Regions from separate parts of the Robertmurraya sp. DFI.2.37 genome, predicted to be linked through region 2. Evidence: riboswitches for the same ligand, from Rfam matches in the RefSeq annotation. Region 2 holds a riboswitch; each other region holds the start of a gene.

Region 1 (5,405 bases), on a different contig from region 2:
TCTTGATGGGCGAAAAATATTTAAGATGGCGGATGAAGGCGATCAGGAAGTGCAGGATGAAATAGAGAAATTTATGAAGCGCCTGGCTGTAGGTATTTATAATTTACAGTATATTATTGACCCGGAAAAAATTTTAATCGGTGGTGCGATTAGCAAACGTGAAGGGCTTATTGAGCAAATTAATGAAAAGTTAAAACTTATGAAACCGAATCATGAGTGCTTGGATATTCACGTTGAACCATGCCGATTTGGAAATGACTCCAATTTAATTGGAGCTCTATATCATTTTTTGCGAAGAACAGCGAATCTTTCTAACCAGTAAAATGTGAACGATCAAAATTTAAGCACGGGGGTGTTAGAAATTGATACATGAAAGACTAAAACCATTTCCGCATGAATTTTTATGGGGTTCGGCATCTGCTGCTTATCAAGTAGAGGGAGCATGGGATGAAGACGGAAAAGGGCCATCCAATTGGGATCAATTCGTCCGTATTCCCGGAAAAACGTTTAAAGGGACAACAGGTGATATCGCTGTGGACCATTACCATCGATATAAAGAAGATGTGCGTCTCATGGCAGAGATGGGATTAAAAGCGTATCGCTTTTCTGTTGCTTGGACACGAATCTATCCTCAAGGTAAAGGGGATATAAATGAAAAAGGCTTGTATTTTTACAGTAACTTAATAGATGAGCTTATTAAAAATAAGATCGAACCTATATTAACACTCTATCATTGGGATTTGCCGCAAGCATTGCAGGATGAATATGGCGGTTGGGAATCGCGGGAAATTATTCAGGATTTCACAAACTATGCGATTACTTTATTTGAGCATTTTGGCGACCGAGTAAAGTATTGGGTGAGTCTAAACGAGCAAAATATTTTTACTAGTTTTGGATATAGAACAGCTCTGCATCCTCCAGGGGTAAAAAATGAAAAGCTTTTTTATCAGGTGAATCATCATGCCAATCTAGCAAATGCTAGTGCTATTAAAGAATTTCGAAAGTATGTACCAAATGGCAAGATCGGGCCGAGCTTTGCCTATTCACCCTCTTACCCAGCTTCTTCAAAACCAGATGATATTCTTTCTGCGGAAAATGCTGAGGAACTAAATGCCCATTGGTGGATGGATGTGTATGCGTGGGGCACCTATCCACAAGTTGCGTGGAAGTATTTAGAGGAGAAAGGTTTAACACCATCTGTTGAAGACGGGGATTTCGAATTACTCAAGGATGGGAAACCGGATTTCATGGGAGTAAACTATTATCAAACGACAACTTTTGAACAGAATCCGCTTGATGGTATTGCCGAAGGAAAATTGAATACAACCGGAAAAAAAGGTTCCTCTCAAGATACCGGGGTACCCGGCCTTTTTAAAACAGTTAAAAACGCCCATTTAGAAAGGACGAATTGGGACTGGAATATTGATCCGACTGGTCTCAGGATTGCTTTGAGACGGATTGCCAATCGCTATAAATTGCCAATTTTAATTAGCGAGAACGGCTTAGGTGAATACGATAAGCTGGAAGAGGGTCTCGTCAAGGATGATTATCGGATCAATTACTTGCAAGTACACATAAAAGCCGTTCAGGAAGCTATTTCCGACGGAGTCAATGTCCTTGGCTACTGTACATGGTCGTTTACTGATCTTCTAAGCTGGTTGAACGGCTTTCAAAAACGATATGGTTTTGTTTATGTGAATCAACATGAAGAAGGGGAACACGATCTCCGCCGCATTAAAAAGGACAGTTTTTTTTGGTATAAAGAAGTGATTGAAACGAATGGGCGCAAGCTATAATGATTGAAAAGCGCTTTTGCGAAAGGATTTAAAGTAAACTTTATGGATTGTTAATATTTAAATGGTGCCTCGCGAAAATGGTATGAATTTTTGCGGGGCTTTTTTTGCAAGAATAAGTGTCGTAAACATTCAAATTTAATATTTGCAACGATTTGTATCGCTATTTTAATATAATTGTAATCAAAATACCCCTGCTCCTATGTTATAAATAATGTATTAGGAAGGGGTTGTCTTATGCATTCCTTAAAAAGGGGAGCCATCGCTCTAACAAGTGTAGTTTTATTTTCAACAAGTATTGTGGCAAATGCAGAAACAAGTCAAGGAATGATCACTTCTAGTCAAAACAAACTTCAGCAAAATGCTGAAAAGATAAATGAAAAAAAAGTTGAAAAGCAGGAAATAGCGGCTGAACTGCAAAATGTTCAAAAAGAGTTGAAAGCCATCGAGACGGAAATCGTAAAGACGACTGAAACGATCAATGCTCTTGAAGAAAAAATAAATAAAACGAAACAAATAATTGAAGATAAAAAAGAAGAAATCATTGTGCTTCAGGATAAGGTACATACCCGTAAAGAAGTAATGGAAGATCGGCTGGTTTCTTTGCAGCATAATGATCAGGTGAATGCGATTGTAGCCATTCTACTCAATGCTGAGAGTATTACTGATTTATTTGAACGGGTGTCAGCAGTTACGACGATCCTGGGAGCGGATAAAGATTTGCTAGAACAACAGAGAGCGGATCTTGCAAAGATTGAAGAAGAAAAAATAGCGATTGATCAACAAGAAGAAAAATTGGAAAAACAATATACCGAATTAGCTGCTAGTCAAACAACCTTGGATAACAGTTTGCAGAAAAGACAACAAGAATTGGCTGCTGTTCAAGCAAAATATGATGCGGTGAATAACGAGATCCATCTCGCGGAAAAAGAGAAGGAACTTTTTCAAAAACAATTAACTCAAGCTCAAAACAAGTTAAAACAAGAACGTCAAAATGCAGTTAAGACAGCTAATGTCGTTAATCAAAATAAAACACAGGCTAAAAGTAGGGCGCCAAAGGAAAATAGCACCGTTAAAAATACCATGTATGTCACCGCTACTGCCTATAGTCATGAAAGTTCAAAAACAGGATTAACGTATATGGGGTATAATATTAGAAAGAATCCAAATATGAAATTAATCGCTGTAGACCCTTCTGTTATTCCACTCGGTTCCAAAGTATGGGTGGAAGGCTATGGTGAAGCGATCGCAGGTGATACGGGAGGTGCCATTAAGGGTCATAAAATTGACGTATTAATGCCAAACGATGCTCAAGCAATAAGATGGGGACGAAAAGTAGTTAAAATTTCTATATTAAATTAGTAAACGACGAGGGCGTTTTAAGAAAAAGCGCCCTCGTCGTTTAGTTTATATGACCGTTTGATTAACTGTTCATTTTTCAACCAGGAGCGGCAATGATGTATGGGTGTAAATGGAGGAGGAAAAAACTTATGAATGATTTGCGAAAAACGGATCATTATAGATGAATTTTATGGATGAATTTGTTAGTATAAAAATATAAACAAAAATATAACGGTTTCAGGTAAAGGAAGTTGGTGAAAGTCCAACACGGTCCCGCCACTGTGAAAGGTTTAGCCTTAAGTCAGGTCATTTATCTGAAGATCGTGTAGAAAAAACAAAATGATCTCGAGGTAGGATCTTTTTGTTAACGGCGTAGTGAAAAGAACCTCACTATGCCTTTTTGTTTAAAATCACAATGTTGTGGTTTGTATGAAGTGAAGATGCTTCCAGCTGTCAAATTATTGACAGAAAAAGGGCCCTTATTGTAAAGTTGAGTTAGGCACAATGGCGTGTAAACAAAGCAAAGAAGCTTTATGGAAAGAAATTCTTTCTATTAAAGCTTCTTTTTTTTATTTTCACGCAATTGCAAATTATCATTTACCTTTAGTTGCAGACTAAAAGGCATAGGTCTATTTGCCTGTTTAATATGATGGTAAATTTAGACCGAAATAGTGCATAGGGGGCCAAACTATTAAACCGTCTATCACAATTGGAGAACTCAAAGTTCAGCCGAAAAGAAGGTGGTAATATAAGGGGATTGGCAAGCCTAATGAAAACTCCATGATTTTAAGTTAAAAAGAAACATCGATTAAAGAAGATGAAATGACTTTTAGAAAGTGGGGAAAATAGTGAAATTCAAAAGTGTGAAAATGCGTACTCTATCATTAATTCTGCCGTTATTATTACTCATATTAGGGGCAATAATTGTTTTTTCTTATATCAGTTCAAAAAATATACTGGAGCAGCAAATTGAAGAGCGCATGAATAATCAACTGGAGAGTATTACAGAGACAATTGGAAAAAGCTTGGTAGCACATAGTAAAATACCAGAGTTAATCGCGAGACAAGTTGAAATATCCCCAAAGGATTACTCTTTAAACACCTATGAAGAAATGTTATTAAATGCTATTCCGTCAAATGATTCAACGTTCGGTGGTGGAATATTTTTTGAGCCGTTCAAATATAAAAATGACGTTGAGCATTTCTCAGCATTTGCTTATTGGGAAGAGGGTTCTATAAAAACAACTCAGGAGTACAGTGATCCAGCGTTCAATTATACGGCGCAGGATTGGTACACGATTGTCAAGGATACTGATCAAAGTGTTGTATTTACAAGTCCATATTTAGATACGAATGTTGATGTATCAATGGTTACAGCAAGTGCTCCATTTTATGATGATCAGGATAACTTCATGGGAGTGGCTACAGGCGACATTGATTTAAGTGAAATCCAAAAAATGATTCGTGATACGAAAGTAGAGGAAACCGGTTACTCCTTTTTAATAGATAAGAATGGGACATATATAGCAGATCTTGAAGCTGAAAAGGCAATGCAAGTAAACATACAAGACGATCCGAACACAGCGCTTGCAAAATTAGGCAATCAAATAGTTGAGAACGACGATGGAATTCTCCATTTTAAAGATCAGACAGGAGATTATTCACTGTTTTTTAAAAAAGAACCGCTTACAGATTGGACAATCGGCCTTGTCGTTCCAGATAAAGAATTATACGCTTCTTTGTCTTCATTATTTAGAAATTTAATGATTGTAAGTTTAATAGGAGTGGCGCTCGTAGTTGTCATTATTCTGTTTTATAGTAGATGGATTGTAAAAAATATAAACGATGTAAACGGAATGGCCGAAAAAATTGCAGATGGAGATTTGAGTTATACATTAACGACGAATAGTCAGGATGAGTTTGGTCAAATGGCAGCGCATTTAAATCGAATGAAAGATAATTTGGCCGAAATTATTCAAAAAGTTAGTTTACAGTCCCAGCAGGTTGCTGCTACTTCTGAGCAGTTATCTGCCAGCGCTGAGGAGTCAAGCAAAGCTACTGAGCAAATTACGTTGGCTGTTCAGGATGTAGCAACAGGATCTGAACAACAAGTTGAAAATACAACGATTTCAACCAATCGGGCGAATGAAATATCAAATGTCATTGAGGAGGCCCTGGATGCAACTGCCACAATTACAAAATTAATAACGGAAACAAATAAAAAGGCGAATGCGGGGAGTGAGGTGGTCGCCAATACATTAAAACAAATCG
Region 2 (5,405 bases):
CTAACGCTTCTTGTTTCCGTAGAGTTAACGAAACATTGATCGTTCCATCCTCTTTTACATCTATAATCCTTCCCTCAACTTTTTCACCGAGTCGCGGTTCAGCTAGACGCTGTGACTCATGAATAAAACCTTTAAAGCCTTCCGCAGTATAAATCCAGCTTCCTACCTTTGCCGTACGATAAATATGCCCTTGAATATTTTTATTAAAATCAGCACGGGTTGCCTTGACTCTCTTTTCATCAATGACAGGATCCGTAGCAAGCTTCACATAAATCCGATTATTTCGATTGACACGCAATGTGATATAAAGCAAATCTCCGACCATTGGCCAAACGGACTGCTTCGTTGGTAAATCCTCTTCCCCTAAAAGCATGTCCTTATTGATGCCAATATCTAAAAATACACCGAGTCCCGGCTTTGTATCACTAACCTTTGCCCAGCCGTACTCGCCCACCTTGATTTTCGGAATCGTTGATGTTGCTGAGGCTCGCCCATGGGAATCAGCATACAAGAAAACCTCAACTTCATCGCCCTCATTTAATTCAAGCTCCGTATCATTTTCATGCATTAGAACATCTTCTTCTCCGTCCGTTAAAAAGTAGCCAAACTGGGCATACCTTGCAACCGTTAAAGTTAATACCTGCCCTACATAATCATTTAAAGCCATTGCCATACACTCCTCTATTTTACACTTCATGCGAAAGTAGTCTTTCCGAAAGTTGTTTGAACTGCTATATTTTACTATAATGGAGCCTAGAAGGGAAATTATACATGTATTTAAAGGAGGGCTCATGATGGCAAAAGATAGCTCATTTGATATTGTATCAAAAGTAGATTTTTCCGAAGTGACGAATGCAATTAATATAACGATGAAAGAAATCTCCACACGGTATGATTTTAAAGGAAGCAAGAGTAAAGTAACCCTTGATAATGAAGAACTTGTCCTTGTATCAGATGATGAATACAAGCTCGAACAATTAAAGGATGTTCTCCTCAGTAAAATGATTAAAAGAGGCATTCCCATTAAGAATCTTGATTATGGAAAAATTGAAGGCGCGTCTGGAGGAACTGTAAGACAACGAGCAAAGCTTGTGCAAGGAATCGATAAAGAAAATGCCAAAAAAATCAATACTTTAATTAAAAATAGCGGTTTAAAGGTTAAAAGCCAAGTGCAGGATGATCAAGTTCGGGTTACAGCGAAAAGCCGCGACGACTTGCAAGCAATTATCGCTGCAGTAAAAGAAGCCGATTTATCAATCGATGTTCAATTTGTAAATTATCGCTAAAACGGTTGTCATTTTAAAATAGATCACTTATAATAAAACAATCTTACATATATAGTAAGTAAAACAACCATATACCACAATATATAGTATACAACCGATAAATTAGGTGTCTTAAATAGACTTAATAGGGAATCTGGTGAGAATCCAGAACTGTACCCGCAACTGTAAGTGTGACGAAATAGGAAAAGCCACTATCATCTCGATGGGAAGGACCTAAAGTAGGATGAAGCACAAGTCAGGAGACCTGCCTTTTTTATACGTCATTATCTTCTTCGGGAGTTGGGAAGGTAAAACGAAGGTGTTTAAGCAAAAAAGGCTTGTTCCTTTTCTACTAAATATCAGCGTTTTAACCCATCTTCATTTTTGAAGGTGGGTTTTTTAGTTACCTTTCTCTCTTCCGAAAAATTAAGGGAGAGATTTTGAACAATGAGTACAATCGCAACCAAAAATGAAAGGGTACTTGAAGCCCTGAAGAACACGGCAAAAAAATACAACCTAAATGTTACGGAAATTGAACAACAGCTGCTTACAACAGACGAACGTACTTCCAAGCAAACGGTTCTCCAATATGCATTAAATCATGTCGATATGATCGAACCAAACTGGACTTTTCTTGCTGCACATATGCTCCTGCTTGAGCTTTACGAAAAAGCGGCAACCTCTCGCAAGTATGAACCTAACGAAAAATATGGTGATTTCTTCCATCTTATTCAATACTTAAGCGATATTGGAATTTACTCAAACGATCTCCTTCAAGCCTACAGTAAGGAGGAAATTGAACAATTGGGACAAGAAATTGACCCAGATAAAGATTCCCTTTTTACATATATGGGATTATTTCTTTTAGCCGATCGCTATTTAGCAAAGGACTATCATCAAAATGTATATGAACTTCCACAGGAACGGTTCATGATCATCGCCATGACCTTAATGAAAAATGAAGAAAGGCAAAAGCGATTGTCGTATGTGAAAGAAGCATATTGGGCCTTAAGCAACTTGTATATGACCGTTGCTACACCAACTCTAGCAAATGCCGGTAAAAGCTATGGTCAGCTCTCCTCCTGTTTTATTGACACAGTGGACGACTCCTTAGACGGCATTTACTTAAACAACTGGGATATCGCTCGATTGAGTAAGGATGGCGGGGGTATCGGAATTTACTATGGAAAAGTAAGGGCGCTCGGCTCCGATATTAAAAAGTTTAAAGGAAATTCTTCAGGGGTCGTCCCTTGGATTCGCTTAATTAATGACACTGCAGTGAGCGTCGATCAGCTTGGTCAACGGCAAGGTGCTGTCGCCATTTATTTAGATATTTTTCATAAAGATATTATGAACGGCTTTTTAGATCTAAAAACAAATAACGGCGACGAGCGAAGAAAAGCGCACGATATTTTTACAGGCGTTTCCATTCCTGACCTTTTCATGAAAAAGATCGAAGAGGTCGATGAAAATGGAAAAAGTATTGGGGAATGGCACACCTTCTGTCCTCATCAAGTAAAACAAATGATGGGTTGGAAAGATGAAAACGGAAATCCACTTGGTTTAGAGGATTTTTACGACGAAACAGATGAAAAGTTTTTCACACAAAAATATGAGGAGGCTGTCAACCATCCACTTCTTCCCCGTAAAACATACCGGGCAATGGATATTATGGTTCGTATCATGGTTGCTCAGCTGGAAACAGGAACGCCTTACATGTTTTATCGCGATGAAGTTAATCGACAAAACCCGAATAAGCATGTGCTTGGACATGGACGTACAGCGATATTTTGCAGTAATCTGTGCACGGAGATTAGTCAGAACATGTCAGCAACTACGATTCAAAGCGAATTTACAGATGCAGATGGAAATATCGTAATAATTAGAAAGCCTGGGGACTTCGTCGTTTGCAACCTCTCCTCCATCCATTTGCCAAACGCGATCAGAGCGAATGTTTTAGAACGATTAATTGCCATTCAAATGAGAATGCTAGACAACGTGATTGATATAAATGATATTTCTGTCCACCAAGCTAAAGCAACGAACGCGAAATATCGAGCTGTCGGACTTGGAACCTTTGGTTGGCATCATCTCCTTGCCTTAAAAGGTATCGAGTGGGAATCAGTTCAAGCTGTTCATTATGCCGATGAAGTCTATGAGGACATCGCTTTCTACACGATTAAAGCATCGATGGAATTAGCGAAAGAAAAAGGAGCGTATTCCCTATTTAAAGGGTCTGAATGGGAATCAGGAGACTATTTTCAACGCAAAGGATATACAACGTCTAGATGGGCTGAGCTCCGGGAAAACATTCAAGCATTTGGGGTAAGAAATGGCTGGATGATGGCAGTTGCCCCTAATTCTTCTACAGCAAAAATCGGTGGCTCAACAGACGGTATCGATCCGCTCTATGCCCTCGAATATGCAGAGGAGAAGAAAAACTTTAAATTTAAGGTGACAGCACCAGATATAAATCATCAAACTTATTATTACTATCGTAAAGTTCGGCATGAACTTGATCAAAAATGGAGCATTAAGCAAAACGCTGCTAGACAGCGGCACATCGATCAAGCCATTAGTTTCAATCTTTATGTGCGCCACGATATTAAAGCAAAGGAGCTGCTTGAGCTTCATCTAGAAGCGTGGAAGTCTGGCATGAAAACAACCTATTATGTTCGCAGCACCTCACAAACTGAAATTGAAGAATGTGAAGCATGCCATAGTTAATAAAAAAGCATAAAGCATCATTAAATATCGCACCGCTGCATGACGAAATCTCCAGTTTCAAACTTAAATTGGAGACTTGTTCTGATAAAAATCTAATTTCAACAGTTAACAGCTAAAGAAGGGAGCCCTCTTTCATGACTAGCACTTTAAAAAAGATTAAATTATTAAATCCCGAATTTCCTAATAAAGCAACAGGCATTATTAACGGTAAAGCATCTGGTATCCTTAACTGGAATGATATCGCCTACCCACAAATGTATCGCATGTATCAAACACTGCTAGCAAATTTTTGGAAGGCGCAAGAAATAAATATGCAAGATGATATTAAGCAATGGGATCATTTAAGCTCCATTGAAAAGGACGTGTTTTTACGGGTCAACACGCAGTTGGCATCCTTAGATAGTCTGCAAACGCCAACGATGACACAAGTTATGGATTATGTAACCGACCCTAGCTTTAAAGCCATTTTTGCAGTTATAGCTCAACAAGAAGCGGTTCATAATGAATCCTATTCCTATATTTTAAGTTCACTTATTCCTTTAAGCGAGCAAATTGAACGTTTTAATCAAGCAAAGGATGATCCGATTGTCCGAAAAAGAAATGAAATCATTTTAATCGCCTATGAGAATTTCCGTCAGGAACCAACTCCACAGCATTTATTTCAACTAGCGGTTCAGTCGATTAATTTAGAAGGTATTTATTTTTACGCAGGGTTTGCCTTTTTCTATCATCTTGCTAGACAACAAAAAATGCTTAAGACAAGTACGATGATAAGCTATATTCAAAGAGATGAAATGCAGCATGCCTACTTTATTGCCCAATTCATCCGAATTTTGTTAACCGAAAACCCAGAGCTTAATACGCCAGAAAATATTCAATATGTTTATCATTCCATTTCAGACGCTGTTGAATTAGAGAAGGAGTGGGCCCGCTATATTTTAAAAGAAATTGAAGGAATCAATTTAGAAGAATTCGAAGGTTATGTTGAATATCTAGCAAATAAACGTTTTCGCCAATTAGGACTCGAAAACCATTATAGTGGTCGTGACAACCCAATGCCATGGATTCAAGTGTTTAGCGATGAAATGATGAATGAAACGAAATCTGATTTCTTCGAACAAAAATCAAGAACCTATACGAAAGTAACTGAATCGAATGGGTTTGATGAACTATGAAGCTAGCTATCGTCTATAGCTCCATCAGTGGCAATACGGAAGAGCTTGCACGTATAATTATGGAGCAGTTCAAGCAAAAAGGACTCGATATCTCTTGTTATCGAGTGGAGGATTTTCCATTACATTCACTCTTAACATTTGATGGCCTCCTGATTGGAACTTATACTTGGGGCGATGGAGAAGTACCGCTAGAAATGGTCCCATTACAGGCTCAGTTAGAGAGTGGTTCTTGGGAACA
Region 3 (5,405 bases), on a different contig from region 2:
CTTTCCCTGTTTGCGTTGCTGCAATAAGAATACTATCCGTTGACGTTCCAGTGGCGATCGTACCCGTAACCATATCCACTACCTTTTGATTCTCCATTGCCTTTACCTTTGCTTCTGTAGCCGTCATGACGCTTTGGATAAAAGCCTCCTCCGTCAGCTTCCCATTAATAAATATCCATGTATTAATTGTTCCAGGGATGAGTTCAAAAGAGTGCTCAACACTTTTCGAAGCATCGACTGCATTGCCAACTCCTGCCGTCACAATCACAAGTACAGAGAAATCATCTACCTTTAACAATTTATAGGCAACATCCTCAACATGAACCGCCGTCATCATCCCGATTGTCTCCGACGGTTCAAAGCCCCGTTCCCTTAAAAATTGCCCCATTTCTTGACGATGATCGGCGCAATCATAGCTTTTATCCACATGACGATTAACAAAGGTATGGTGCCAGCCCAACCCTGAACCTACCACTCCCGACGACATGGTGCGCAACGGGATTGGCGATTGAAGAGAAATATACTCCTTATTGATTTGCATATAACTTGGTTCAATAACAACATTTGCTTCATTCGCTCCATACTTTGGCAACAATACCATTTGCGGTACAGGAATGCTGGGATGGGGATGCTTTTCAACATCGGTATGATAGACCTCTTTTATTTTTTCCACCTTCACTACTTCATTCGGAATATCATTTGAATGCACACCGCCATTTTCAAGGAGCAAAAGGCGATCACAATAAAGGCTTGCTAGATTCAGGTCATGGAAAATCGAAACTACGGTCAATCCCTTTTCTCTTGTCCATTTCTTTAATAAATCCAGCAATTCCTTTTGGTAGGAAAGATCAAGATGATTCGTCGGTTCATCTAACAGAAGAATTTCTGGCTCCTGAACGAGAGCTTGTGCCAAAAAAACCCGTTGTCTCTCACCCCCGGAAAGGTCTTGAATGCTTTTATGCTGAAATGAGGCTATTCCCGTTTGCCCCATTGCTTCTTGGACGATTCGTTCATCCTCATCACTCCAAGAGCGAAACCACCCATCTTGGTGGGCATAGCGACCGAGGGAGACCGTCTCTTTCACCGTATAGGAAAAAGCTTGTGAAGAATGCTGGGACAAAACCGCAATCATCTTTGCTAGTTCCTTCATCGTGTAGCTTTTAATGGACTGACCCTTTATCGTGATCCTTCCTTGCTGGAAAGGCAATATGCCCGAAATCATTTTCAGCAAAGTCGTCTTACCGCTGCCATTTGGTCCAAGCACTCCAAATAGCTCCCCTTCTCCAACTCGAAATGAGACATTCTTCACTATCAATTCTCTTGCGTATCCACCTGAAAGCTGTTCTACCTTAAGCATCTGATCCACTTCTTTCCGCACTTCGTCTTTTCATTAAAATAATTCCGAAAGCTGGAGCGCCAATTAACGCGGTTATCACTCCGATCGGGAGTTCAATTGGAGAAATGATCGTTCGTGAGACTAAATCAGCCAGTATAAGAAATCCGCTCCCTGTTAAAATGGATAACGGGAGTAAATGGGTATGGTCTGGCCCCCATAACGTTCTTGTTAAATGAGGAATCACAAGACCAACAAAACCAATCGTTCCCGAAACAGCTACCGCTGCACCAGTCAAAATGGAGCCAGCAATTAAAATAATCATCTTCCTTCTCTGTACATTCACACCTAAATGCTGGGCGCGCTCTTCTCCAAAAGACATCGCATTAAGTTCTTTGCTATTGGCAATGAGGATAATGGAGCCTAAAATAAAAAACGGGAGAATAATTTGTATATAACTCCAGCCTCTCATCGACACACTTCCAAGAAGCCAACCAATAATCTGCCGCAGCTCTTCTCCTGTCAAAGCGATTAATAAGGAAATAAATGCCCCTAGGAAAGAACTGAATATAATTCCAGTTAAAATAATCGTTTCAACTTTCATCGCTCTATCAATTTTCCGAGCAAATCCCAACACTACAAATATCGTTAAAAACGCAAAAAGGATACTGAGTAAAGGTAAAGTAAAAGCTCCTACAAACGGGAGCGAAAACTGAAAAAACAAAGTGAGAACAGCACCTACTGAAGCCCCCGAAGAGACTCCTAATGTATAGGGATCTGCCAGTGGATTCCGCAAAAGACCTTGAAAGGCCGCTCCTGCAATTGCGAGAGCCGCCCCCACTAGTCCTGCCAAAATAACTCTTGGTAAACGAATACTTAATACGATATTCGTTTGCATCGGATCAATATGATCAATAGAAATAAAACGGAAAATTTCAGCACCGATGATCTGTATGATATTTCCAATCGGAACAGAAACCGTCCCGATGGAAATACCTAATAATATCGCAATAAGCAAGAAAGCGATCGCGATTATATATGCAAAAGCTCGTTGACCCCTTCTTTTCATGGTTTTCTCTCCAAACTAAGTAGGATTACTCAAATACTTCTGGATAGATCGCTTTTGCCAGCTCCTCAAGCCCCTCTGCAAGCCTTGGACCAGAACGAGTTACAAGATCTGAATGCACATCATACACCTGCTTATTTTTCACCGCAGCTACATCCTGCCAGCCCTCTCTTGAAAGCAATAAATCGACAGCATTTTCTGTATAATATCCATAAGTTGTAATCATGACGTCCGGATTGCGCTCAATGACAGCTTCCTCGTCCAAATTTACCCAGCCTTCTAAATCTCCAGCACCGTTTTCTGCATGAATAAGGGTGAGCATCTCATCCATAAAAGTATTTTTCCCAACAACAAAAATGTCTGGAGCAGGGTTGACCTCAACAATAACTGATTTTGTCTCAGTGATTTCAGCAGCTTTTTCCTCTATTTCTGCAATCTTTGTTTTCATGTCATTGACAATTTCTTCTGCTTTCTCCTGTTCACCTGTAGCAGTTCCAATCATTTCAATCGACTCATATATTTCATTAATCGTGGCAGCATCATTTACAACAAGAACTTTAATGCCTGCATCACGCAATTGCTGTAAGCCCTCCGTCGAATTATGAGCATTTGATGCGTGGGCCAAGACTAAATTCGGTTCAAGGGAAATAATCTTCTCAACATTCATTTCCATACCGCCGATTATTTCCTTTTCATATACTTCCTCAGGAAAGTTATCGTGCTCAGAAACCCCGACAATTTCGTTTCCAAGACCAAGAGCAAAGGCAATTTCCGTATTGCTTGGAATTAACGATACAATTTTCTCTGGCTTAGACTCAATTACGACCTCCTCACCAATCGCATCTGTGATCGTTACAGGAAACGCTTCTTCATTGACATTTTCCGCGCTTCCCTCTGTTTCCTCGACTGCATTGTTTTCCTCTACTGGTGTTTCAGACTCTCCGCAACCTGCTAAGATTCCTATTGATAACATGAGTAATAATAAAATTGAGTACCATTTCTTCATCTGTTTTTCCTCCAAAATTAAGTAGTCTGTTGGTGAGCATAAAAAAACATCTCCACTATAAAGAAATGGAGATGTTGGATTTGCAGCATTGACAATAAATGGCTTCCAAACACCTCCCTATCCTCGTAGGTTTATGGTGCAGTTGAAATAGGCAGGTCTCCTGGCTCATGGTCATAGCAAAACTGCTCCTTCCCATACCGATGTACAGTGGTATTTGCAGCATGCTCCCATTAACAGTGGCGGGACCGCGTTGGATTTTCACCAACTTCCCTTTTAAGTCTAAGAGAAAATTGCCATTTTTCACATCTGGAGTCAAAACTGACACCTAAACAAGCTTTATTTCCCTTAAAGACACCTATTACTGTAAACGAGTTATTTTCAATCTTGTTTAAATGAAAATACACTCAAAAAGTATGAAATTTTCCGTTGCTTAAATTATACACTATTTTGCTTCAAGAAAAGTTAACAAATTGCGAACTATTCCAATACAACCGGAATAGCATTCCCTAATTCAATCCCATTAACAGTGATGTGACAGCAGCGTGCGTAAAGCTTCACTCCAGCAGATTTAGCTTCGTTCAGAGCTTCAGCAAATTTTGGATCAATATGCTTCGCAGCGGTCATATAGGAAAGATCGTTGCGCTGAACGATGAAAAGGATAGCCGTTTCATAATGTTTCGAGAGCTGTGTAAGCTCACGCACATGCTTCGTTCCTCTTGCAGTGACGGCATCCGGAAACATTCCTTTCTCTCCTTCTGCTAACGTTACACTCTTAACCTCTAAAAGAAGTTCTTTTCCTTCTTTACTTTCTAACAGGAAATCCCAGCGAGAATCACTCAGCTTATATTCCGCTCTTTTATAAAACCAGCCGGCAAACTCATTTAACCCCCCCGATTTAAGACCATTCTCAACAAGCTTGTTCGGGAGAGCCGTATGAAGGGAAACAAGGCTTGTATGTGTTTCATTTTCACATAGCATCGCTGTCCACTTCGTTTTTCTCGCAGGATTTTCATGATCCATAAGCCATACTGTTTTCCCTGGTAGTAAAAGTTCCTTCAATCTTCCAGGGTCAGCCAAGTGAGCCACGGCTAGTTCGTCTGTTTCAGGCAATTGGCAGTGGAGAATAAAGCGATTCGGTCTTTCAATAAATGTTGCCTTTGTCAGCGCTCTGGGGAATGGCAGCCATAAGCTTTCTTTTTTCTTTTGCATTTCCTCAGCGCCTCCTAGCTTGCATACATTTTCCATTCACGTGTTTTTTTATCAAAAACAAGCTTTGCATCCGGCTTTCCTTTTGCCATTTTTTCGTACTCTTCGTACATATCATCCATGTTATCAAAATCACCGAGCACCCAGATAGGAATCTCTATCGCCGTTCTTGTTTGAACATTGTCATGAATAGAGATAAGAATTCCCTCTTTCATCATGATCTTCATATTTAGGATTAGCTCCATATGAATCGGAGGAAATGGCCGTTTCTTTTTAATGCCAAGGATACTCTTGGCAAGCTTGCTATCAGTCATTTTCGCTGCTAATACTTCTCCAAGCATATGGTAGAAATCTTTCATATTGCGATAATAGACTTTATTCCACCAACCATCATCGTGGGCTAAATAAACAAAGCGATTGCGCAATTGCTGATAAAAGGGGGTTCGCAAAGCATCTTTCATATGACCAAGGTACAGAAGCTCCGCCAATTCCTGACCTGACAATTCGTTCAGTGCATCTTCTTCCTCAAAATCAACCCAGCAGAAGTCCCCATACCCATAGACATCATCCTTTATTAGCTTTTCCACTTGCTCATGAGGAACATATTCAAATAGCGTATGCAAATTGAACTCTCCATCATCAAAATGATGCTTTAAAAGGAGGACGTTGTTCATGAGGTCTTTAAGCGAGCGGGCAAATTCTCCAAATTCTATCCCATACGATAGGACGTAATGCTTTGTTTCATTCAAATGAACATATACAAGTTCCCGTTGATTGCCATTATGTTTTTTCAA

Evidence for each region. A riboswitch is a leader RNA that binds a small molecule or an ion and turns the genes downstream of it on or off. The one in region 2 is predicted to bind cobalamin.
Region 1: it holds a riboswitch for cobalamin, as region 2 does, so the genes downstream of both, PZE06_RS17630 (methyl-accepting chemotaxis protein) here and PZE06_RS04265 (ribonucleoside-diphosphate reductase subunit alpha) in region 2, are expected to answer to the same signal.
Region 3: it holds a riboswitch for cobalamin, as region 2 does, so the genes downstream of both, PZE06_RS10360 (ABC transporter substrate-binding protein) here and PZE06_RS04265 (ribonucleoside-diphosphate reductase subunit alpha) in region 2, are expected to answer to the same signal.

What each region holds. Positions count from the first base shown of each region.
Region 1 covers NZ_JARGEJ010000038.1:5,034-10,438, reverse strand. The annotation lists gene PZE06_RS17645 (ROK family protein) at 1-322, shown strand, start outside; gene PZE06_RS17640 (glycoside hydrolase family 1 protein) at 363-1,796, shown strand; gene PZE06_RS17635 (3D domain-containing protein) at 2,031-3,155, shown strand; adenosylcobalamin (AdoCbl) riboswitch at 3,353-3,503, shown strand; gene PZE06_RS17630 (methyl-accepting chemotaxis protein) at 3,983-5,405, shown strand, end outside.
Region 2 covers NZ_JARGEJ010000005.1:61,337-66,741, reverse strand. The annotation lists gene PZE06_RS04275 (CvfB family protein) at 1-667, opposite strand, end outside; gene PZE06_RS04270 (YajQ family cyclic di-GMP-binding protein) at 795-1,286, shown strand; cobalamin riboswitch at 1,374-1,552, shown strand; gene PZE06_RS04265 (ribonucleoside-diphosphate reductase subunit alpha) at 1,713-3,992, shown strand; gene PZE06_RS04260 (ribonucleotide-diphosphate reductase subunit beta) at 4,127-5,167, shown strand; gene PZE06_RS04255 (flavodoxin domain-containing protein) at 5,164-5,405, shown strand, end outside.
Region 3 covers NZ_JARGEJ010000015.1:27,303-32,707, forward strand. The annotation lists gene PZE06_RS10350 (adenosylcobinamide amidohydrolase) at 1-1,357, opposite strand, end outside; gene PZE06_RS10355 (FecCD family ABC transporter permease) at 1,350-2,402, opposite strand; gene PZE06_RS10360 (ABC transporter substrate-binding protein) at 2,428-3,405, opposite strand; cobalamin riboswitch at 3,539-3,749, opposite strand; gene sfsA (DNA/RNA nuclease SfsA) at 3,883-4,614, opposite strand; gene PZE06_RS10370 (hypothetical protein) at 4,629-5,405, opposite strand.